DNA from 3 places in the Bacillus paramycoides genome. Region 1 is predicted to be linked to each of the others. Evidence: a T-box and tRNA genes for the amino acid it is inferred to sense, from the RefSeq annotation. Region 1 holds a T-box; the other regions hold tRNA genes.
The links. A T-box is a leader RNA that pairs with one kind of tRNA and senses whether it is charged. The one in region 1 lies ahead of serS (serine--tRNA ligase), so its partner is inferred to be a tRNA-Ser.

Region 1 (7,837 bases):
AATTACAGCTCCAGTTGGTACAACGCTAGAAGAAGCTGAAAAGATCCTACAAAAGTATAAAATTGAAAAACTCCCTCTTGTTGATAACAACGGTGTATTACAAGGGCTTATTACAATCAAAGATATTGAAAAAGTAATTGAATTCCCAAATTCCGCAAAAGATAAGCAAGGACGCTTATTAGTTGGAGCGGCAGTTGGTGTAACGGCTGATGCAATGCTTCGTATTGACGCATTAGTAAAAGCTAGCGTAGATGCAATCGTACTTGATACAGCTCACGGACATTCTCAAGGTGTTATTGATAAAGTAAAAGAAGTTCGTGCAAAGTATCCGTCACTAAATATTATCGCTGGAAATGTTGCTACTGCTGAAGCAACAAAGGCATTAATTGAAGCAGGTGCAAACGTAGTGAAAGTTGGTATTGGACCAGGTTCTATCTGTACAACACGTGTTGTAGCCGGCGTTGGTGTACCACAATTAACAGCGGTTTATGATTGTGCAACAGAGGCTCGTAAATACGGTATCCCAGTTATTGCTGACGGTGGTGTTAAGTACTCTGGTGACATGGTTAAAGCTTTAGCAGCAGGAGCACACGTTGTTATGCTAGGTAGTATGTTTGCTGGTGTTGCTGAAAGTCCTGGTGAAACTGAAATTTACCAAGGTCGTCAATTTAAAGTATATCGTGGTATGGGTTCTGTCGGAGCAATGGAAAAAGGAAGTAAAGATCGTTACTTCCAAGAAGGAAATAAAAAACTTGTTCCAGAAGGTATTGAAGGCCGAGTACCATATAAAGGACCTTTAGCAGATACAGTTCACCAATTAGTTGGTGGATTACGTGCAGGTATGGGATATTGCGGAGCACAAGATTTAGAATTTTTACGTGAGAATGCACAGTTCATTCGCATGTCAGGTGCTGGTTTACGTGAAAGCCATCCTCATCACGTACAAATTACAAAAGAAGCTCCAAACTACTCATTATAATGTCTCATATACAAATAGACGGAGATTTGATATCTCTGTCTATTTTTTTTTGATTATGTTAGAATAACGGTTATGTGAGTACATAGATATTGGGGGTAGCAAAAGTGAAAGGTATGTTTTGCAAAAGATTCGTTGCGCTAGTAACAATGCTTACACTAGCTTGTAGTATGTTGTTACCATATAGCAACGCATCAGCAGAAACAGGATCTGCTTTAAATATTGAAGCAGGTGCAGCAATTTTAGTTGAAGCGAATTCTGGGAAAATTTTATATCAAAAGAATGCAGACGAATTATTATCAATTGCTAGTATGACAAAAATGATGAGTGAATATTTAGTTCATGAAGCGGTGGATAAAGGAAAACTTAAGTGGGATCAAAAAATTAAGGTTTCTGAATATGCGTATAAAGTTTCACAAGATGCTTCATTATCAAATGTTGCATTAGAAAATGGCGGCTCTTATACAGTGAAAGAGCTATACGAGGCAATGGCAATCTTTTCTGCGAATGGTGCAACAATTGCATTAGCAGAAGCAATTGCAGGTAAAGAAGTAGACTTCGTAAAAATGATGAATGATAAATCGAAAGAACTAGGATTGAAAAATTATAAATTTGTCAATTCTACAGGTTTAACGAATAAAGATTTAAAGGGAATGCATCCTGAAGGAACAACAGCGGATGAAGAAAATAAAATGTCTGCAAAGGATGTTGCGACTTTAGCACAACATTTAATTAAAGATTATCCAAAAGTGTTAGATACAGCAAAAATCCCGAAAAAAGAATTTCGTCCAGAAAAAGAGAAGTTTGCAATGTCGAACTGGAACTGGATGTTAAAGGGCTTAGTTAAAGAATATGATGGCGTAGATGGCCTGAAAACAGGCTCAACTCCAGAAGCAGGAGATTGCTTCACCGGTACGGTTGAAAGAAACGGTATGCGCTTTATTTCTGTAGTTATTAAAACAAGTTCTCATACAGCACGTTTTGATGAAACAAAGAAGCTATATGATTATGGATTTGCTAACTTTGAAATGAAGCAAATGTATAAAAAAGGTTCTTCAGTAAAAGGACAAGAAACGGTTCGAGTAGAAAATGCTAAAGATAAAGATGTAGCAGTTCAAACAAAACGAGCTGTTTCGCTTCCAGTGCCAAAAGGAAGTAAAGATGTTTATAAAACAGAATTAAAAGAAGCAAGTAAAGGACAAGAAGCACCTATTAAAAAAGGAGCTGCACTTGGCCAAATGGTAATCACACCAAAAGATGCGAATGATCCTGGATTTTTATCTGGTAAGTCATTACAAATAGACCTTGTAACAACATCTGCAGTAGAAGAAGCGAATTGGTTTACTCGTTCTATGCGTGGAATTGGTTCTTTCTTTAGTGGTATATGGAATAGTGCTGTTGATACAGTAAAAGGTTGGTTTTAAAAGCTCCTCATTGTAGGGGCTTTTTCTTATTCCTATTTTTCATACCGACTTTATGAAAAAGTAGTAGACAAGCATCTGATAGTTAGTGGTAGAATGTAAGAGTATTCTTAATTTTCGCCTTTAACGGGGAAAAGCAATTCACCTAGGGGGGTTTTTGTAACATGACAAATGTAACAGGGACAGAACGTGTAAAACGTGGAATGGCAGAAATGCAAAAAGGCGGCGTTATTATGGACGTAATTAACGCTGAACAAGCAAAAATTGCAGAAGAGGCAGGCGCAGTTGCTGTTATGGCATTAGAGCGCGTACCAGCAGATATTCGTGCAGCAGGTGGCGTTTCTCGTATGGCAGACCCAACAATCGTTGAAGAAGTTATGGGTGCTGTGTCAATTCCGGTTATGGCAAAATGCCGTATCGGTCACCTTGTAGAAGCACGTGTATTAGAATCATTAGGGGTAGACTATATCGATGAGAGTGAAGTACTAACTCCTGCCGATGAAGTATACCATTTAAATAAACGTGATTACACAGTTCCGTTTGTATGTGGTTGCCGTGATATCGGAGAAGCTGCACGTCGTATTGCAGAAGGTGCATCTATGCTTCGTACAAAAGGCGAACCAGGAACAGGAAACATTGTAGAGGCAGTGCGTCATATGCGCCAAGTCAATGCAGAAATCCGTCAAGTTGCAAGTCTACGTGAAGATGAGTTAATGACATATGCAAAAAATACTGGTGCTCCTTATGAAGTATTACTTGAGATTAAACGCCTTGGTCGCTTACCGGTTGTAAACTTTGCAGCAGGTGGTGTAGCAACACCAGCAGATGCAGCGTTAATGATGCAATTGGGTGCGGATGGTGTATTTGTTGGATCTGGTATCTTCAAATCAGAGAATCCGGCGAAATTTGCACGTGCAATCGTTGAAGCAACAACTCATTATGAAGATTATGAATTAATTGCAAGCCTTTCTAAAGGATTAGGTAATGCGATGAAAGGTATCGAAATTTCAACGTTATTACCAGAACAACGCATGCAAGAGCGTGGATGGTAATTGAAGGAGAACTTTAAAATGGTGAAAATCGGTGTACTAGGTCTTCAAGGTGCAGTTCGTGAGCATGTAAAATCAGTTGAAGCAAGTGGTGCCGAGGCTGTTGTTGTAAAGCGTATAGAACAACTTGAAGAAGTTGATGGTCTTATTTTACCAGGCGGTGAAAGCACAACAATGCGCCGTCTTATTGATAAGTATGCTTTCATGGAACCACTTCGTACATTTGCGAAGTCTGGTAAACCAATGTTTGGTACATGTGCAGGAATGATTCTTCTTGCAAAAACACTTATTGGCTATGAAGAAGCGCATATTGGTGCTATGGATATTACAGTTGAGCGCAATGCGTTCGGACGTCAAAAAGACAGCTTCGAAGCTGCACTTTCTATTGAAGGTGTGGGAGAGGATTTTGTTGGCGTATTTATTCGTGCCCCATATGTTGTAAATATAGCGGATGATGTTGAGGTACTTTCTACACATGGCGATCGAATGGTAGCGGTAAGGCAAGGGCCGTTTTTAGCTGCTTCTTTCCATCCGGAATTAACAGACGATCATCGTGTAACAGCATACTTTGTAGAAATGGTAAAAGAAGCGAAAATGAAAAAAGTTGTATAAGTAACTTGCAACTTGTATAAGATTATAGTAAATTGATGGTAACAATTTTATAAAATAAGCGTGTTGATAGGAAGTAGTAACAAATGTCGTTTCTTATAGAGAGTCGATGGTTGGTGGAAATCGATAGGAACAGTTTGTGAATCCATCCTGGAATGGAATGTGGAATATCTGTATGATTAGTAAACATTCCCGGTGAAGAGCCGTTATTTCTACTTGAGAGGAAGGCGGTAATGCTTTCAACTAGGGTGGCAACGCGGGTTAACTCCCGTCCCTTTATATAGGGACGGGAGTTTTTTGTGTTTTATAAAATAAAAGGAGGAGTATATAATGCTTGATATTAAATTTCTACGTACAAATTTTGAAGAAGTAAAAGCAAAGTTACAGCATAGAGGCGAGGATTTAACTGATTTCGGTCGCTTTGAAGAGTTGGATACGAGAAGAAGAGAACTACTTGTTCAAACAGAGGAACTGAAAAGTAAACGTAACGAAGTATCTCAACAAATCTCTGTATTGAAGCGCGAAAAGAAAGATGCAGAAGCCTTAATTCTAGAAATGCGTGAAGTTGGGGAAAAAGTAAAAGATCTTGATAATGAACTTCGTACAGTTGAAGAAAATCTAGAAAGATTAATGTTATCTATTCCAAATATTCCTCATGAATCTGCTCCAGTTGGTGAAACAGAGGATGATAATGTAGTAGCACGTACTTGGGGAGAAGTAAAAGAGTTTGCTTTTGAACCAAAACCACATTGGGACCTTGCTACAGATTTAGGGATTCTAGACTTTGAGCGTGCTGGGAAAGTAACAGGAAGCCGCTTCGTATTCTACAAAGGTGCTGGTGCAAGATTAGAGCGTGCTTTAATTAGCTTTATGCTTGACCTTCATACTGATGAGCACGGATATGAAGAAGTATTACCTCCGTATATGGTAAACCGTGCAAGCATGACAGGAACAGGACAACTTCCGAAGTTTGAAGAAGATGCATTCCGTATTGAAAGTGAAGATTACTTCTTAATTCCAACAGCTGAAGTACCTGTAACGAATATGCACCGTGATGAAATCTTAAGTAAAGAGCAATTGCCTATAAGATATGCTGCATTTAGCTCTTGCTTCCGTTCTGAAGCAGGTTCAGCTGGACGCGATACACGTGGCTTAATTCGTCAGCATCAGTTCAATAAAGTAGAGCTTGTAAAGTTCGTAAAACCAGAAGATTCTTATGAAGAGTTAGAAAAACTAACAAATGATGCAGAACGCGTGTTACAATTATTAGAGTTGCCATATCGCGTTATGAGCATGTGCACAGGCGATTTAGGATTTACAGCAGCGAAGAAATACGATATTGAAGTATGGATTCCAAGCTATGGCACATATCGTGAAATTTCTTCTTGTAGTAATTTTGAGGCTTTCCAAGCGAGACGTGCAAATATCCGTTTCCGTCGTGAGCCAAATGGCAAACCAGAACATGTTCATACATTAAATGGATCTGGTCTTGCAATTGGACGTACGGTTGCAGCTATTTTAGAGAACTACCAACAAGAAGATGGTACAATTATAATTCCAGAAGTTCTTCGCCCTTATATGGGAGGAAAAACAGTTATTAAGTAAATTTATAAACATTCATCGGTATGAGTGATTGGTAATTATGAGCGTTGTCAGTACTATAATGTAGGAGAGGAAAAGTAAAATTTTCCTTTCCTCATAATTTATTTTAGTAGGGTTGACTAACTGTTTTTCTTTTGATATTATATTTGATGTCAATATGGAGGTATACCCAAGTCTGGCTGAAGGGATCGGTCTTGAAAACCGACAGGCGGCGAGAGTCGCGCGGGGGTTCGAATCCCTCTACCTCCTCCAGATATAATTGACAACAGCGCATATAAGTGGAGATTGGAGAACTCGTTACCAACACGTAACGAGTTTTTATTTTAAAACCAATCATAAAGTATGGTGTAAGGATATATTGTCCTTATTACACACTCATATTCCGATGATTATCTTCATAGATATGAAAGGAGTCAACATGGATCTTATTATACAAACATTTCCTTTAGATGGAAAAACTTTATATTATGTACAATGTCCTGTCTGTAAGAACAATAGAATTTTAAACAGTGGTGCAAATGTATCACGCATTATTAGCGATGATACATTCCGTAAACTTTGTGGTTGCACTTGCGATGTAAAGCAAACCGCAGCAAAAGTAGAGGCACCAAAAAAGGTTAAAAAAGAAGCTGTAAAGAAAGAAGCAGCTCCAAAACGTACAGGTAAAGTATTAACAGCGGTAATTAACGGGAAAGAAATGACTGTTAAAGAGATTGCTGAAGCGTACGATATTAGTACGAGTACTGTTCGTCAGCGTATTAACGCTGGAAAAACTGAGAGTGAAATTATTGCTCCAACAAAAAAGAAGTAATTTAATAGAAAAACCCGTGCGTAAGCACGGGTTTTTTATTTTACAAGTTTACGTGTTTGTTTTAAAAAATGGCCAATTTTTTTAATGATTGGTTCAATGGAATCGCCATCTTTTAAAATATCGTATTCATTAATGTTTAATCGTAAAACAGGGCATGAATTAAAGTTATTAATCCAGTTTTCGTAACGCCCATGCATCTCTTTCCAATACTCGATTGGTGTTTGCTGTTCCATCGGACGTCCACGTTCTTGGATACGATCAACGATATCATCGAAAGAACCTTCTAAGTAAATTAGTAAATCTGGATGAGGGAAGTAAGGAGTCATGACCATAGCGTCAAATAAACCTTTGTATGTTTCATAATCAGTTTCCGTCATTGTTCCTTTTTCATGATGCATTTTTGCGAAAATGCCAGTGTCTTCATAGATAGAGCGATCTTGAACAAAACCGCCACCGTATTCAAAAATTCTTTTTTGTTCTTTAAATCGTTCTGCTAAAAAGTATACTTGCAAGTGGAAGCTCCAGCGCGTGAAATCAGCATAGAACTTGTCCAAATACGGGTTGGAATCTACCTTTTCAAATGATGTTCGATAACCTAAAGCGTTAGCTAATGCAGTTGTCATAGTAGATTTACCAACACCTACTGTTCCAGCGATAGTGATTACTGCGTCATTTGGTATATCATATTTTTGCCTTAAATTCATTATTATTTCGACTCCTTTAAGAGAGTATTTTGAAGGGCAGATAGGATGACGTTTAAATCTTCAGGATTTTTTACAAAATCCATATCGTCTCCGTTAAATTTCAATACTGGGATATCTGGATGATCTTTTTTAAAAGACTCCATTGCTGTTTCGTAATCTTTTGTGAGCTGTAGTAAGTAATTTGGATCCATATTTTTTTCGAATTCTCTTCCGCGCATTGCGATTCGCTTTTGTAATGTTTTTAGGCTAGCTGTTAAATAAACGATAACATTTGGCACAGGCATATCTTGCGTAAGGATACGGTAGATTTGCATGTACTTGTCATATTGAGAATCTTTTAATGTACGGGATGCGAAAATTACATTTTTAAATATATGATAATCCGCTACTACTGGCTTCCTTTGATTCAAATACTTTATGTTAATATCTTCTAATTGTTTGTATCTATTACAAAGAAAGAACATCTCTGTTTGAAAACTCCATTCGTCGATGTCTTCATAGAACTTTCCTAAAAAGGGGTTTTCATCAACAATCTCTTTCAGTAAGTGGAGTTGCATGTGAGTTGAAATTTCCTTCGCAAGTGAAGTCTTTCCAACACCAATTGGTCCTTCAACCGTGATAAATGGTACTCCGGTCACGCTGTTTCCTCCTTTCAATCAGTAATT
Region 2 (7,837 bases), 510 kb from region 1:
TATGTTACAAGTCAACATTATCATGTGATTTGCGAAAAATGTGGTAAGATTGTTGATTTTCCTTATGGGGGTTTGGAACAGCTTGAAGAGGAAGCTGCGAAAACGACAGGCTTCGTTATTAATAGTCATCGCTTAGAAATTTATGGCGTTTGTCCAGAGTGTCATAAGGCGTAATATATAATAAAGAAAGAGGGAGACGTTTACGTCTCCCTCTTTCTTTATTATATATGGGAATTTCGTTAGGTTCAGGAGGATTTGATTCAGTAAAGAACCTAATTTAATTAAGATAAATACAAAAGGTGATTTCTTGGTTAAGAAATCACCTTTTCATGTTTAGTTTTGTAAGATTACATTTTCCTTACTGTACTCATATGTGCCTATGATTTATAGCTCTTTTTATTGTATTTCTCATCAAACTCTTTTCCTTCTAGATTTCGATCCATTGTTAAAGGTTGGTTGCAATGCATACATGCATCGACACGGCCGAGCATTTTTGTAGGTTTATCACAGCTTGGACAAATAATTTGTATAGTTTTAGTAGATAACATACCGATCCAAAAGTAAACGACAGTACTAGCGATTACAGCTAAGAAGCCAACCATCATAAATGTTGTCATAATAATAATGTTTTCACGGAAAAAGACTCCTAAGTATGCAATGAAGAGGCCGATAAATACTAAACTTAATGCAAAGGTCCGGATTTTATTAATTTTGTTTGAATACTTAATGCTCATTCTCACCACACTCCTATAACATAATAATAACATAAAATTTAGAATTTTCATTCGTTCGGAAACGTGATAAAGTGATAAGATATGAAATGTTGATTAGGATAAAGGATGAAGGGAGACTATACGTATTTTTGAAACGCTTTTTTAAAGTTTTAACGGGATGTGAAATTTTTTTATAAAAAGTATTGACCCTGTATGTGCTGCATGATATATTAATAACCGTCGCTGATGCAGAAACGCAGAAAACGACAAAAAAGAAATTTAAAACTTAGTTGACATCGAAAAACGAAGATGTTAACATAAGGGAGTCGCAAATGAGCGACCAAGTAGTTCTTTGAAAACTGAACGAAACAAACAACGTGAAACGTCAATTTTTATTTTAGATGCTAGACAAACTAACTTTATTGGAGAGTTTGATCCTGGCTCAGGATGAACGCTGGCGGCGTGCCTAATACATGCAAGTCGAGCGAATGGATTAAGAGCTTGCTCTTATGAAGTTAGCGGCGGACGGGTGAGTAACACGTGGGTAACCTGCCCATAAGACTGGGATAACTCCGGGAAACCGGGGCTAATACCGGATAACATTTTGAACCACATGGTTCGAAATTGAAAGGCGGCTTCGGCTGTCACTTATGGATGGACCCGCGTCGCATTAGCTAGTTGGTGAGGTAACGGCTCACCAAGGCAACGATGCGTAGCCGACCTGAGAGGGTGATCGGCCACACTGGGACTGAGACACGGCCCAGACTCCTACGGGAGGCAGCAGTAGGGAATCTTCCGCAATGGACGAAAGTCTGACGGAGCAACGCCGCGTGAGTGATGAAGGCTTTCGGGTCGTAAAACTCTGTTGTTAGGGAAGAACAAGTGCTAGTTGAATAAGCTGGCACCTTGACGGTACCTAACCAGAAAGCCACGGCTAACTACGTGCCAGCAGCCGCGGTAATACGTAGGTGGCAAGCGTTATCCGGAATTATTGGGCGTAAAGCGCGCGCAGGTGGTTTCTTAAGTCTGATGTGAAAGCCCACGGCTCAACCGTGGAGGGTCATTGGAAACTGGGAGACTTGAGTGCAGAAGAGGAAAGTGGAATTCCATGTGTAGCGGTGAAATGCGTAGAGATATGGAGGAACACCAGTGGCGAAGGCGACTTTCTGGTCTGTAACTGACACTGAGGCGCGAAAGCGTGGGGAGCAAACAGGATTAGATACCCTGGTAGTCCACGCCGTAAACGATGAGTGCTAAGTGTTAGAGGGTTTCCGCCCTTTAGTGCTGAAGTTAACGCATTAAGCACTCCGCCTGGGGAGTACGGCCGCAAGGCTGAAACTCAAAGGAATTGACGGGGGCCCGCACAAGCGGTGGAGCATGTGGTTTAATTCGAAGCAACGCGAAGAACCTTACCAGGTCTTGACATCCTCTGACAACCCTAGAGATAGGGCTTCTCCTTCGGGAGCAGAGTGACAGGTGGTGCATGGTTGTCGTCAGCTCGTGTCGTGAGATGTTGGGTTAAGTCCCGCAACGAGCGCAACCCTTGATCTTAGTTGCCATCATTTAGTTGGGCACTCTAAGGTGACTGCCGGTGACAAACCGGAGGAAGGTGGGGATGACGTCAAATCATCATGCCCCTTATGACCTGGGCTACACACGTGCTACAATGGACGGTACAAAGAGCTGCAAGACCGCGAGGTGGAGCTAATCTCATAAAACCGTTCTCAGTTCGGATTGTAGGCTGCAACTCGCCTACATGAAGCTGGAATCGCTAGTAATCGCGGATCAGCATGCCGCGGTGAATACGTTCCCGGGCCTTGTACACACCGCCCGTCACACCACGAGAGTTTGTAACACCCGAAGTCGGTGGGGTAACCTTTTTGGAGCCAGCCGCCTAAGGTGGGACAGATGATTGGGGTGAAGTCGTAACAAGGTAGCCGTATCGGAAGGTGCGGCTGGATCACCTCCTTTCTATGGAGAATTGATGAACGCTGTTCATCAATATAAGTTTCCGTGTTTCGTTTTGTTCAGTTTTGAGAGAACTATCTCTCATGTATAAATGTATGTTCTTTGAAAACTAGATAACAGTGTAGCTCATATTTTTTAATTTTTAGTTTGGTTAAGTTAGAAAGGGCGCACGGTGGATGCCTTGACACTAGGAGTCGATGAAGGACGGGACTAACGCCGATATGCTTCGGGGAGCTGTAAGTAAGCTTTGATCCGAAGATTTCCGAATGGGGAAACCCACCATACGTAATGGTATGGTATCCTTACCTGAATACATAGGGTAAGGAAGACAGACCCAGGGAACTGAAACATCTAAGTACCTGGAGGAAGAGAAAGCAAATGCGATTTCCTGAGTAGCGGCGAGCGAAACGGAACATAGCCCAAACCAAGAGGCTTGCCTCTTGGGGTTGTAGGACATTCTATACGGAGTTACAAAGGAACGAGGTAGACGAAGCGACCTGGAAAGGTCCGTCGTAGAGGGTAACAACCCCGTAGTCGAAACTTCGTTCTCTCTTGAATGTATCCTGAGTACGGCGGAACACGTGAAATTCCGTCGGAATCTGGGAGGACCATCTCCCAAGGCTAAATACTCCCTAGTGATCGATAGTGAACCAGTACCGTGAGGGAAAGGTGAAAAGCACCCCGGAAGGGGAGTGAAAGAGATCCTGAAACCGTGTGCCTACAAATAGTCAGAGCCCGTTAACGGGTGATGGCGTGCCTTTTGTAGAATGAACCGGCGAGTTACGATCCCGTGCGAGGTTAAGCTGAAGAGGCGGAGCCGCAGCGAAAGCGAGTCTGAATAGGGCGTTTAGTACGTGGTCGTAGACCCGAAACCAGGTGATCTACCCATGTCCAGGGTGAAGTTCAGGTAACACTGAATGGAGGCCCGAACCCACGCACGTTGAAAAGTGCGGGGATGAGGTGTGGGTAGCGGAGAAATTCCAATCGAACCTGGAGATAGCTGGTTCTCCCCGAAATAGCTTTAGGGCTAGCCTTAAGTGTAAGAGTCTTGGAGGTAGAGCACTGATTGGACTAGGGGTCCTCATCGGATTACCGAATTCAGTCAAACTCCGAATGCCAATGACTTATCCTTAGGAGTCAGACTGCGAGTGATAAGATCCGTAGTCAAAAGGGAAACAGCCCAGACCGCCAGCTAAGGTCCCAAAGTGTGTATTAAGTGGAAAAGGATGTGGAGTTGCTTAGACAACTAGGATGTTGGCTTAGAAGCAGCCACCATTTAAAGAGTGCGTAATAGCTCACTAGTCGAGTGACTCTGCGCCGAAAATGTACCGGGGCTAAATACACCACCGAAGCTGCGGATTGATACCGAATGGTATCAGTGGTAGGGGAGCGTTCTAAGGACAGTGAAGTCAGACCGTAAGGACTGGTGGAGTGCTTAGAAGTGAGAATGCCGGTATGAGTAGCGAAAGACGGGTGAGAATCCCGTCCACCGAATGCCTAAGGTTTCCTGAGGAAGGCTCGTCCGCTCAGGGTTAGTCAGGACCTAAGCCGAGGCCGACAGGCGTAGGCGATGGACAACAGGTTGATATTCCTGTACCACCTCTTTATCGTTTGAGCAATGGAGGGACGCAGAAGGATAGAAGAAGCGTGCGATTGGTTGTGCACGTCCAAGCAGTTAGGCTGATAAGTAGGCAAATCCGCTTATCGTGAAGGCTGAGCTGTGATGGGGAAGCTCCTTATGGAGCGAAGTCTTTGATTCCCCGCTGCCAAGAAAAGCTTCTAGCGAGATAAAAGGTGCCTGTACCGCAAACCGACACAGGTAGGCGAGGAGAGAATCCTAAGGTGTGCGAGAGAACTCTGGTTAAGGAACTCGGCAAAATGACCCCGTAACTTCGGGAGAAGGGGTGCTTTCTTAACGGAAAGCCGCAGTGAATAGGCCCAAGCGACTGTTTAGCAAAAACACAGCTCTCTGCGAAGCCGTAAGGCGAAGTATAGGGGGTGACACCTGCCCGGTGCTGGAAGGTTAAGGAGAGGGGTTAGCGTAAGCGAAGCTCTGAACTGAAGCCCCAGTAAACGGCGGCCGTAACTATAACGGTCCTAAGGTAGCGAAATTCCTTGTCGGGTAAGTTCCGACCCGCACGAAAGGTGTAACGATTTGGGCACTGTCTCAACCAGAGACTCGGTGAAATTATAGTACCTGTGAAGATGCAGGTTACCCGCGACAGGACGGAAAGACCCCGTGGAGCTTTACTGTAGCCTGATATTGAATTTTGGTACAGTTTGTACAGGATAGGCGGGAGCCTTTGAAACCGGAGCGCTAGCTTCGGTGGAGGCGCTGGTGGGATACCGCCCTGACTGTATTGAAATTCTAACCTACGGGTCTTATCGACCCGGGAGACAGTGTCAGGTGGGCAGTTTGACTGGGGCGGTCGCCTCCTAAAGTGTAACGGAGGCGCCCAAAGGTTCCCTCAGAATGGTTGGAAATCATTCGTAGAGTGCAAAGGCATAAGGGAGCTTGACTGCGAGACCTACAAGTCGAGCAGGGACGAAAGTCGGGCTTAGTGATCCGGTGGTTCCGCATGGAAGGGCCATCGCTCAACGGATAAAAGCTACCCCGGGGATAACAGGCTTATCTCCCCCAAGAGTCCACATCGACGGGGAGGTTTGGCACCTCGATGTCGGCTCATCGCATCCTGGGGCTGTAGTCGGTCCCAAGGGTTGGGCTGTTCGCCCATTAAAGCGGTACGCGAGCTGGGTTCAGAACGTCGTGAGACAGTTCGGTCCCTATCCGTCGTGGGCGTAGGAAATTTGAGAGGAGCTGTCCTTAGTACGAGAGGACCGGGATGGACGCACCGCTGGTGTACCAGTTGTTCTGCCAAGGGCATAGCTGGGTAGCTATGTGCGGAAGGGATAAGTGCTGAAAGCATCTAAGCATGAAGCCCCCCTCAAGATGAGATTTCCCATAGCGTAAGCTAGTAAGATCCCTGAAAGATGATCAGGTTGATAGGTTCGAGGTGGAAGCATGGTGACATGTGGAGCTGACGAATACTAATAGATCGAGGACTTAACCATATAATATGAAGCAATGTTATCTAGTTTTGAGAGAACATAAAAAAACTTGTTGACTTTTAAAGAAAATAAGTTATAATAATGATTGTCTCAAAAGAATAATGTCTGGTAATGATGGCAGAGAGGTCACACCCGTTCCCATACCGAACACGGAAGTTAAGCTCTCTAGCGCCGATGGTAGTTGGGACCTTGTCCCTGTGAGAGTAGGACGTTGCCAGGCAATATTATTCCGCAGTAGCTCAGCGGTAGAGCTATCGGCTGTTAACCGATCGGTCGTAGGTTCGATTCCTACCTGCGGAGCCATTGGAGAGCTGTCCGAGTTGGCCGAAGGAGCACGATTGGAAATCGTGTATACGTCATAAGCGTATCAAGGGTTCGAATCCCTTGCTCTCCGCCATAGGATTTATAATATTTGGCCCGTTGGTCAAGTGGTTAAGACACCGCCCTTTCACGGCGGTAACACGGGTTCGAATCCCGTACGGGTCACCACTTTGGAGGATTAGCTCAGCTGGGAGAGCACCTGCCTTACAAGCAGGGGGTCGGCGGTTCGATCCCGTCATCCTCCACCATATAAATTATATGAATAGTATTATCGCGGGGTGGAGCAGCACGGTAGCTCGTCGGGCTCATAACCCGAAGGTCGCAGGTTCAAATCCTGTCCCCGCAACCAAATGGTCCCGTGGTGTAGTGGTTAACATGCCTGCCTGTCACGCAGGAGATCGCCGGTTCGACCCCGGTCGGGACCGCCATTTTAATAAGGCTCGGTAGCTCAGTCGGTAGAGCAGAGGACTGAAAATCCTCGTGTCGGCGGTTCGATTCCGTCCCGAGCCACCATTTATCTTAATCATATACGCCGGCTTAGCTCAATTGGTAGAGCAACTGACTTGTAATCAGTAGGTTGGGGGTTCAAGTCCTCTAGCCGGCACCATGTAAGTTTCGGAGGGGTAGCGAAGTGGCTAAACGCGGCGGACTGTAAATCCGCTCCTTCGGGTTCGGCAGTTCGAATCTGCCCCCCTCCACCATTTGCATAGGGGCATAGTTTAAAGGTAGAACTGAGGTCTCCAAAACCTCCAGTGTGGGTTCGATTCCTACTGCCCCTGCCAAATATATTTACACAACATGGCGGTTGTGGCGAAGTGGTTAACGCACCGGATTGTGGCTCCGGCATTCGTGGGTTCGATTCCCATCAGTCGCCCCATTTTTATTTTAAAAATTACAAATAATCTAATGGATACTTACATATAATTAAGTAGGAATTCGATGGGCTATAGCCAAGCGGTAAGGCAACGGACTTTGACTCCGTCATGCGCTGGTTCGAATCCAGCTAGCCCAGCCATTTTTGCGGAAGTAGTTCAGTGGTAGAATACAACCTTGCCAAGGTTGGGGTCGCGGGTTCGAATCCCGTCTTCCGCTCCAGTAAAATTTTATATGGCGGCATAGCCAAGTGGTAAGGCAGAGGTCTGCAAAACCTTTATCACCGGTTCAAATCCGGTTGCCGCCTTTTCTTTTGTGCCGATGTGGCGGAATTGGCAGACGCGCACGACTCAAAATCGTGTTCCTTCGGGAGTGTCGGTTCGACCCCGACCATCGGTATCACGAACGGCGTAATAAAAAAGCTCTATACTAATTGTATAGAGCTTTTTTATGTTTTCATTAGACGGTAAAATAAGCACTAAAAAGGTCGTGTGCGGTGGGTAAACGTAGAACATTATTACTAGAAGCAGAATTAAAATTGGCAAAGAAATCGCCGTATGTAACCATTGATGAAGAAGCATTAAATTTTTTCTCTATGAAAGCCCATGCGATACAGTTGGAGTAAACTACGAAAAATGAACAGGATAAAAACGAATATTCATTTTTATCCTGTTCATTCCATTATTCTATAAAATGCCATCGGAATATTGGATATACAATATTCTTTTTGAGCACTCTAGAGAGAATTTCTCCACCCCGGTGACATGAAGTTAAATCCGACACCACCAGTAGATATTAGTACATTATCAACGGTTAAGTTTGTAATTTCTAAAAACCTCTTTTCAAACTCTGCTCTGTTGTACTTGTACATAGTTGAGTGGCACGCCCACATT
Region 3 (7,837 bases), 610 kb from region 1:
GAAATTATAGTACCTGTGAAGATGCAGGTTACCCGCGACAGGACGGAAAGACCCCGTGGAGCTTTACTGTAGCCTGATATTGAATTTTGGTACAGTTTGTACAGGATAGGCGGGAGCCTTTGAAACCGGAGCGCTAGCTTCGGTGGAGGCGCTGGTGGGATACCGCCCTGACTGTATTGAAATTCTAACCTACGGGTCTTATCGACCCGGGAGACAGTGTCAGGTGGGCAGTTTGACTGGGGCGGTCGCCTCCTAAAGTGTAACGGAGGCGCCCAAAGGTTCCCTCAGAATGGTTGGAAATCATTCGTAGAGTGCAAAGGCATAAGGGAGCTTGACTGCGAGACCTACAAGTCGAGCAGGGACGAAAGTCGGGCTTAGTGATCCGGTGGTTCCGCATGGAAGGGCCATCGCTCAACGGATAAAAGCTACCCCGGGGATAACAGGCTTATCTCCCCCAAGAGTCCACATCGACGGGGAGGTTTGGCACCTCGATGTCGGCTCATCGCATCCTGGGGCTGTAGTCGGTCCCAAGGGTTGGGCTGTTCGCCCATTAAAGCGGTACGCGAGCTGGGTTCAGAACGTCGTGAGACAGTTCGGTCCCTATCCGTCGTGGGCGTAGGAAATTTGAGAGGAGCTGTCCTTAGTACGAGAGGACCGGGATGGACGCACCGCTGGTGTACCAGTTGTTCTGCCAAGGGCATAGCTGGGTAGCTATGTGCGGAAGGGATAAGTGCTGAAAGCATCTAAGCATGAAGCCCCCCTCAAGATGAGATTTCCCATAGCGTAAGCTAGTAAGATCCCTGAAAGATGATCAGGTTGATAGGTTCGAGGTGGAAGCATGGTGACATGTGGAGCTGACGAATACTAATAGATCGAGGACTTAACCATATAATATGTAGCAAATGTTATCTAGTTTTGAAAGAATATAAAAAACTTGTTGACTTTCAAAGTTAAATGAGTTAAAATAATTCTTGTCTTAAATGAATACAGTCTGGTAATGATGGCAGAGAGGTCACACCCGTTCCCATACCGAACACGGAAGTTAAGCTCTCTAGCGCCGATGGTAGTTGGGACCTTGTCCCTGTGAGAGTAGGACGTTGCCAGGCAAATGGAGGATTAGCTCAGCTGGGAGAGCACCTGCCTTACAAGCAGGGGGTCGGCGGTTCGATCCCGTCATCCTCCACCATTTAGCCGACTTAGCTCAATTGGTAGAGCAACTGACTTGTAATCAGTAGGTTGGGGGTTCAAGTCCTCTAGTCGGCACCAGAAATCATGGCGGTTGTGGCGAAGTGGTTAACGCACCGGATTGTGGCTCCGGCATTCGTGGGTTCGATTCCCATCAGTCGCCCCATTTTTCTTAAATAAATTAATATGCGGGTGTGGCGGAATTGGCAGACGCACCAGACTTAGGATCTGGCGCCTTTGGCGTGGGGGTTCGACTCCCTTCACCCGCACTTTTAATTAAATAACTCATACATGTCTTGCGGAAGTAGTTCAGTGGTAGAATACAACCTTGCCAAGGTTGGGGTCGCGGGTTCGAATCCCGTCTTCCGCTCCAATTTTCAATATGACATGCCGGGGTGGCGGAACAGGCAGACGCACAGGACTTAAAATCCTGCGGTGGGTGACCACCGTGCGGGTTCGACCCCCGCCCTCGGCACCATATGCGCCCGTAGCTCAATTGGATAGAGCGTTTGACTACGGATCAAGAGGTTAGGGGTTCGACTCCTCTCGGGCGCGCTTTTATTAACGGGAAGTGGCTCAGCTTGGTAGAGCACCTGGTTTGGGACCAGGGGGTCGCAGGTTCAAATCCTGTCTTCCCGATATTCCCAAAAACATGGGGCCTTAGCTCAGCTGGGAGAGCGCCTGCCTTGCACGCAGGAGGTCAGCGGTTCGATCCCGCTAGGCTCCACTTATTTCAATATCACTTATGGCGGTGTAGCTCAGCTGGCTAGAGCGTACGGTTCATACCCGTGAGGTCGGGGGTTCGATCCCCTCCGCCGCTACCATAAAGGACCTTTAGCTCAGCTGGTTAGAGCAGACGGCTCATAACCGTCCGGTCGTAGGTTCGAGTCCTACAAGGTCCACCATTGAAGGTTTATATCTCGGAGGTATACCCAAGTTCGGCTGAAGGGATCGGTCTTGAAAACCGACAGGCGGCGAGAGTCGCGCGGGGGTTCGAATCCCTCTACCTCCTCCATTTTTTCTAAAGTAAATATTTTATCATCGCGGGGTGGAGCAGCACGGTAGCTCGTCGGGCTCATAACCCGAAGGTCGCAGGTTCAAATCCTGTCCCCGCAACCAAATGGTCCCGTGGTGTAGTGGTTAACATGCCTGCCTGTCACGCAGGAGATCGCCGGTTCGACCCCGGTCGGGACCGCCATTTTTACATAAAGGCTCGGTAGCTCAGTCGGTAGAGCAGAGGACTGAAAATCCTCGTGTCGGCGGTTCGATTCCGTCCCGAGCCACCATTTTGAAGTCGCAAGCCGACTTAGCTCAATTGGTAGAGCAACTGACTTGTAATCAGTAGGTTGGGGGTTCAAGTCCTCTAGTCGGCACCACTTTCAAAATGAGCCATTAGCTCAGTTGGTAGAGCATCTGACTTTTAATCAGAGGGTCGAAGGTTCGAGTCCTTCATGGCTCACCATTTACAATTTAATGCGGGTGTAGTTTAGTGGTAAAACAAGAGCCTTCCAAGCTCTGGTCGAGAGTTCGATTCTCTTCACCCGCTTTTCAATTATGGGCCTATAGCTCAGCTGGTTAGAGCGCACGCCTGATAAGCGTGAGGTCGATGGTTCGAGTCCATTTAGGCCCACCATAATTGTTCCGCAGTAGCTCAGTGGTAGAGCTATCGGCTGTTAACCGATCGGTCGTAGGTTCGAGTCCTACCTGCGGAGCCATATTTATAGAGAAGTACCCAAGTGGCTCAAGGGGCTCCCCTGCTAAGGGAGTAGATCGCGAACGCGGTGCGAGGGTTCGAATCCCTTCTTCTCTGCCAGTAATTGGCCCGTTGGTCAAGTGGTTAAGACACCGCCCTTTCACGGCGGTAACACGGGTTCGAATCCCGTACGGGTCATACTAAAAGAGATAGCATAATCTGCTATCTCTTTTTTGTTGTGTAAAAGTGGACTTTGAATAGTCTGCTTTTTTTTATAGATTTCTTGTATACTTTTTTCTATTTAGATCGTCTAACTAATAGAAAGGAGAGAGTAAGGAAAGAAAGCAAAACCAAGTGAGCAAGATGTAAAAGTTATTGAAATAGTGGTAACGGGAAGTGCCGAGGATTTACAAAAATTAAACAGTCAACATTATGTAAAAGCTGCTGTATTAGGTGCTACTGCGGAAAATAAATAAAGAAGCTGCCTCTAATAGGTGATCTATTGGAGGCAGCTTTTTTATCCGACATTAACGGGCAGTAAAATTCCCACTGATTATAGGTTCACTTTATGTTGTCATTATTGTCGGGTTTTGTCGGTAAGTCGATATTCCTTGTCGAATCGACGATATAATTTGAGTTACGGTCGATATATTCCCAAAATTGTTGATATATTTAAATAATCGTCGATATAATTTCACTTACCGACAAAAACATAAGAAAAACCCTTTCACAATCTGAAGAAAACGCCTCCATTGAGATTGATTTCATACTTGATTTAATAACTTTACACTCTATGTGAAAAAGTTCACAAATAGGTCATAATTTGTGAAGAAATTCACAATAATACGTGCTACAATATGAATGTAAAGAAGTTAAACAACATTAAATTAGTATTTTAATTAATTACTTAAACAATCATAAAAAAATATATGTGAACAATAGAGAGGGGAAATTACCATGAAAAAAGGTATCAATCGTGTAGTATTAGTAGGAACAGGAGCTGTAGGTTGTAGTTACGCTTACTCAATGATTAACCAAGGTGTAGCTGAAGAATTCGTATTAGTAGATGTTAATGAAGCAAAAGCAGAAGGGGAAGCAATGGACTTAAGCCATGCGGTACCATTCTCTCCATCACCAACAAAAGTTTGGAGCGGTAGCTATGCAGATTGTAAAGATGCAGATTTAGTTGTTATCACTGCTGGATTACCACAAAAGCCAGGTGAAACTCGTTTAGACTTAGTTGAGAAAAATACAAAGATCTTTAAACAAATCGTTCGCGGCATTATGGATAGCGGATTCGATGGAATCTTCTTAATCGCAACTAACCCAGTTGATATTTTAACTTACGTAACTTGGAAAGAATCTGGTCTACCAAAAGAGCGCGTAATTGGTTCTGGTACTACTTTAGACTCTGCTCGTTTCCGTTACATGTTAGGTGACTACTTAGATGTAGATCCACGTAATGTTCATGCTTATATTGTTGGTGAGCACGGTGATACTGAACTTCCAGTATGGAGCCACGCTACTATCGGTGTACAAAAACTAGAAACAATTTTAGCTAACAACGAACAGTACAAACAAGAAGACTTAGATAAAATCTTCGAAAATGTACGTGATGCAGCTTACCATATCATCGAACGTAAAGGTGCAACGTACTACGGAATCGGTATGTCACTACTTCGTGTAACTAAAGCAATCTTAAACAACGAGAACAGCGTATTAACTGTATCTGCATACCTTGAAGGTCAATACGGTGAGAAAGATGCTTACGTAGGTGTTCCAGCTGTTATTAACCGCGAAGGTGTACGTGAAATCGTAGAACTTGAGCTAAATGAAGAAGAAAAAGTGAAATTCGCTCATTCTGTAAAAGTATTAAAAGAAACAATGGCACCAGTACTATAATAATTGCTAAATAATCCAGAAGTGGGGACCTACTTCTTACTTCTGGATTTATATATAATTTAATATAAATTCCTTTTCCGGTTTCCCTTGTATATCCCCAATATACCCCTTTTGCTGGATCAGGGTCGTTTATAGAAAAGAGCACTCTACGTAAAGTAGAGTGCTCTTTATTATTATTTTTTAGGCGTTAATCCTAATTTCGTTAAAATATCTGCCAGTGTACCGCCTTTAGATTTTTCAACAGGTGTTTGTGATTTAGATGCATCCGGACCTTTTTTCAAGAAGTTCTTTTCAACGAAGCGAATATCTTTATCACCATTTACATCACCTGCAAGTTTTCGTCAGGTCTTGCATAATAATATTGACCAAGTAGCTTTCAGTATCTAATTTTGTTGTTAGACAGCTTGAAATGAGTTACTCGATGTTTCGGAATCACTGAAATAAGCGAATAAACCACCGAATGTAAGTGATAAGCTGAGCGTTGCCGTGCCAACTCCCATTTCTAATTTTTGTTTTACTGGCATAAGAACCCACCTTAATTTAATTTTTTATCGAATTTTCGTTTTGGATATAGATAGAGTAAACACAGTATTTTAGTATAAGTTATATTTACGAAAATTTAATATTCTTTATTGAGAACAAAAATGTCTACTTATGAATTTCGTATTTCAATAAAATTATGACAAAAAATATTGAGAAACATTTTTTATGACAGATTATTTTTCTATGATTTCAAGTGGAAAATAACGTGAAAAAGAGGATAAAGCTAATAAAATAGAGGTTGAGAAATAAATAGTAAGGTGAAGGACTAATAAAAAACGAAGCGCTTTCAATGAATATTCGTCAAAATTCGATATTTTATATGGAAATGTGAAAAAAAACCAACATTTTTAAGAAAAAAACGTATATTTTTTATAAATTAACAAGGATATTTCAGTTTTTCGCAGAATTGGTAAAGTATAAAAAATTCTGTCATCTTAGTGAGGTGAGCATATTGAGTGTAATAAATTGTGAAGAAGTGAAACGAGATGAGTTTCATACAGAAAAGTACTATGAAAGTTATAACATCTTTGGCGCACATGTTGTGACGGAAGATGAGATGCGAGGTGTACGATTTACAGTATGGGCTCCTCATGCGAAAGCAATGAGTGTTGTTGGAGATTTTAATGAATGGGATTATGAGCAACATAAGATGCTACAAGTGACAGAAGAAGGAATCTGGTCCTTGTTTATACCGCATATTGAAGAAAGGGAAATATATAAATATGCGATTGAAACGATGGCTGGTGACGTCATTTTTAAGGCAGATCCGTATGCTGTGTATGCAGAAGTAAGACCGAATACGGCATCTGTAGTTTTTGATATAAAGGGATACGAATGGAATGATAAAAACTGGAGTCGTAAGAAAAAGAAAAAATCAGTTTATAAAGAAGCGATGACAGTTTATGAATTACATTTCGGTTCTTGGAAAAAGAAAGAAGACGGAGCACTGTACTCTTACAGGGAAATGGCAGAAGAACTCATTCCTTATGTGGTGGAACATCAATTTACACATATTGAAATTATGCCGCTTGTTGAGCATCCATATGATCGTTCTTGGGGATACCAAGGGACGGGATATTATGCAGCAACGAGTAGATTCGGCACGCCACATGATTTGATGTATTTTGTCGATGAATGTCATAAATATGGAATCGGTGTCATTTTAGATTGGGTGCCGGGGCATTTTTGTAAAGATGCTCACGGTTTATATTTTTTTGATGGGACACCGACTTATGAATATAAAGATAAAGATGTGCAAGAAAATCCAGTATGGGGAACTGTCAATTTTGACTTAGGAAAGAGAGAAGTACGTAATTTCTTAATTTCAAATGCGTTATTTTGGATGAGATATTTCCATATTGATGGTTTCAGGGTGGATGCAGTTGCAAATATGCTGTACTGGAATAAAGAAGGACAGGAGCAAAGTAATGAGCACGCTGTTTCATTTTTACGAGAGTTAAATGAAGCGGTGTTCGCAGAAGATAAAGATTTTCTTATGACAGCAGAAGATTCAACAGCTTGGCCACTTGTAACAGCTCCAACGTATGAAGGTGGGCTTGGATTCAATTACAAATGGAATATGGGCTGGATGAATGATGTACTGAAGTATATGGAGTGTGCGCCTGAGTACAGGAAGTATATTCATGAAAAAATGACGTTTTCTTTAATATACGCTTACTCTGAAAACTTCATATTACCGCTTTCTCATGATGAAGTCGTTCATGGGAAAAAGTCGTTATTAAATAAAATGCCAGGAGAGTACTGGGATAAGTTTGCTCAACTTCGTTTATTATATGGATATTTCTTTACTCACCCAGGAAAGAAATTACTTTTCATGGGAGGAGAATTTGGGCAGTTCGATGAGTGGAAAGACCTTGAAGATTTAGATTGGAATTTACATGATTTTGAAATGCATCGTTATATGCATGATTACTTTAAAGAGCTCATAGCATTGTATAAGCGCTCCAAACCACTTTGGCAACTTGATCATTCACCGGAAGGATTTCAGTGGATAGATGCTAATAATCATGAGCAAAGTATTTTCTCATTTATTCGTCAAGGGGATAAACAAGAAGATGCGTTAGTTGTCGTATGTAATTTTACGAAAGCTACATATGAAAACTATAAAGTAGGTGTACCAGATTTTGAGTATTATAACGAGATTTTAAATAGTGATGCTGAGCAATATGGCGGATCAGGGCAAGTAAATAAGAAACGTCTGAAGGCGATTCAAGAACCGTTTCATAATCAAGCAGCACATGTAGAAATTACAATTCCACCATTTGGCGTATCCATATTACGACCAGTGAAGACGAGAAAGGGGAGCAAAAAACAAGATGGCTCAAAAACAAAAGTGCGTAGCAATGTTACTAGCAGGGGGAAAAGGTAGTCGATTAAGTGCATTAACAAAAAATTTAGCCAAGCCAGCTGTTCCATTTGGTGGTAAATATCGCATTATCGATTTTACGCTAAGTAACTGTGCGAATTCTGGTATTGAAACGGTTGGGATTTTAA

Region 2: it encodes a tRNA-Ser, which carries the amino acid that the T-box ahead of serS (serine--tRNA ligase) is inferred to sense. The anticodon was not compared.
Region 3: it encodes a tRNA-Ser, which carries the amino acid that the T-box ahead of serS (serine--tRNA ligase) is inferred to sense. The anticodon was not compared.

Annotation. Positions count from the first base shown of each region.
Region 1 covers NZ_CP152427.1:15,550-23,386, forward strand. Annotated here, with positions in the region: gene guaB (IMP dehydrogenase) at 1-979, shown strand, start outside; gene dacA (D-alanyl-D-alanine carboxypeptidase DacA) at 1,093-2,400, shown strand; gene pdxS (pyridoxal 5'-phosphate synthase lyase subunit PdxS) at 2,562-3,449, shown strand; gene pdxT (pyridoxal 5'-phosphate synthase glutaminase subunit PdxT) at 3,468-4,058, shown strand; T-box leader at 4,113-4,334, shown strand; gene serS (serine--tRNA ligase) at 4,386-5,660, shown strand; tRNA gene AAG068_RS00090 (tRNA-Ser) at 5,817-5,909, shown strand; gene AAG068_RS00095 (DUF3797 domain-containing protein) at 6,076-6,468, shown strand; gene AAG068_RS00100 (deoxynucleoside kinase) at 6,504-7,172, opposite strand; gene AAG068_RS00105 (deoxynucleoside kinase) at 7,175-7,810, opposite strand.
Region 2 covers NZ_CP152427.1:523,902-531,738, forward strand. Annotated here, with positions in the region: gene perR (peroxide-responsive transcriptional repressor PerR) at 1-174, shown strand, start outside; gene AAG068_RS02725 (YgzB family protein) at 378-734, opposite strand; rRNA gene AAG068_RS02730 (16S ribosomal RNA) at 1,133-2,684, shown strand; rRNA gene AAG068_RS02735 (23S ribosomal RNA) at 2,831-5,753, shown strand; rRNA gene rrf (5S ribosomal RNA) at 5,855-5,970, shown strand; tRNA gene AAG068_RS02745 (tRNA-Asn) at 5,979-6,053, shown strand; tRNA gene AAG068_RS02750 (tRNA-Ser) at 6,056-6,147, shown strand; tRNA gene AAG068_RS02755 (tRNA-Glu) at 6,165-6,239, shown strand; tRNA gene AAG068_RS02760 (tRNA-Val) at 6,244-6,319, shown strand; tRNA gene AAG068_RS02765 (tRNA-Met) at 6,344-6,420, shown strand; tRNA gene AAG068_RS02770 (tRNA-Asp) at 6,424-6,499, shown strand; tRNA gene AAG068_RS02775 (tRNA-Phe) at 6,509-6,584, shown strand; tRNA gene AAG068_RS02780 (tRNA-Thr) at 6,603-6,678, shown strand; tRNA gene AAG068_RS02785 (tRNA-Tyr) at 6,689-6,772, shown strand; tRNA gene AAG068_RS02790 (tRNA-Trp) at 6,780-6,853, shown strand; tRNA gene AAG068_RS02795 (tRNA-His) at 6,873-6,948, shown strand; tRNA gene AAG068_RS02800 (tRNA-Gln) at 7,012-7,086, shown strand; tRNA gene AAG068_RS02805 (tRNA-Gly) at 7,092-7,166, shown strand; tRNA gene AAG068_RS02810 (tRNA-Cys) at 7,181-7,251, shown strand; tRNA gene AAG068_RS02815 (tRNA-Leu) at 7,262-7,343, shown strand; gene AAG068_RS02820 (hypothetical protein) at 7,441-7,569, shown strand; gene AAG068_RS02825 (DUF3884 family protein) at 7,681-7,837, opposite strand, start outside.
Region 3 covers NZ_CP152427.1:4,694,644-4,702,480, reverse strand. Annotated here, with positions in the region: rRNA gene AAG068_RS24545 (23S ribosomal RNA) at 1-888, shown strand, start outside; rRNA gene rrf (5S ribosomal RNA) at 991-1,106, shown strand; tRNA gene AAG068_RS24535 (tRNA-Val) at 1,111-1,186, shown strand; tRNA gene AAG068_RS24530 (tRNA-Thr) at 1,191-1,266, shown strand; tRNA gene AAG068_RS24525 (tRNA-His) at 1,276-1,351, shown strand; tRNA gene AAG068_RS24520 (tRNA-Leu) at 1,374-1,454, shown strand; tRNA gene AAG068_RS24515 (tRNA-Gly) at 1,484-1,558, shown strand; tRNA gene AAG068_RS24510 (tRNA-Leu) at 1,575-1,663, shown strand; tRNA gene AAG068_RS24505 (tRNA-Arg) at 1,667-1,740, shown strand; tRNA gene AAG068_RS24500 (tRNA-Pro) at 1,751-1,824, shown strand; tRNA gene AAG068_RS24495 (tRNA-Ala) at 1,840-1,912, shown strand; tRNA gene AAG068_RS24490 (tRNA-Met) at 1,933-2,009, shown strand; tRNA gene AAG068_RS24485 (tRNA-Ile) at 2,014-2,090, shown strand; tRNA gene AAG068_RS24480 (tRNA-Ser) at 2,108-2,200, shown strand; tRNA gene AAG068_RS24475 (tRNA-Met) at 2,228-2,304, shown strand; tRNA gene AAG068_RS24470 (tRNA-Asp) at 2,308-2,383, shown strand; tRNA gene AAG068_RS24465 (tRNA-Phe) at 2,396-2,471, shown strand; tRNA gene AAG068_RS24460 (tRNA-Thr) at 2,486-2,561, shown strand; tRNA gene AAG068_RS24455 (tRNA-Lys) at 2,572-2,647, shown strand; tRNA gene AAG068_RS24450 (tRNA-Gly) at 2,661-2,731, shown strand; tRNA gene AAG068_RS24445 (tRNA-Ile) at 2,742-2,818, shown strand; tRNA gene AAG068_RS24440 (tRNA-Asn) at 2,826-2,900, shown strand; tRNA gene AAG068_RS24435 (tRNA-Ser) at 2,908-2,998, shown strand; tRNA gene AAG068_RS24430 (tRNA-Glu) at 3,005-3,076, shown strand; partial or broken gene AAG068_RS24425 (anti sigma factor C-terminal domain-containing protein) at 3,214-3,354, shown strand; gene AAG068_RS24420 (L-lactate dehydrogenase) at 3,836-4,780, shown strand; partial or broken gene AAG068_RS24415 (dockerin type I domain-containing protein) at 4,954-5,156, opposite strand; partial or broken gene AAG068_RS24410 (TasA family protein) at 5,182-5,304, opposite strand; gene glgB (1,4-alpha-glucan branching protein GlgB) at 5,775-7,712, shown strand; gene glgC (glucose-1-phosphate adenylyltransferase) at 7,660-7,837, shown strand, end outside.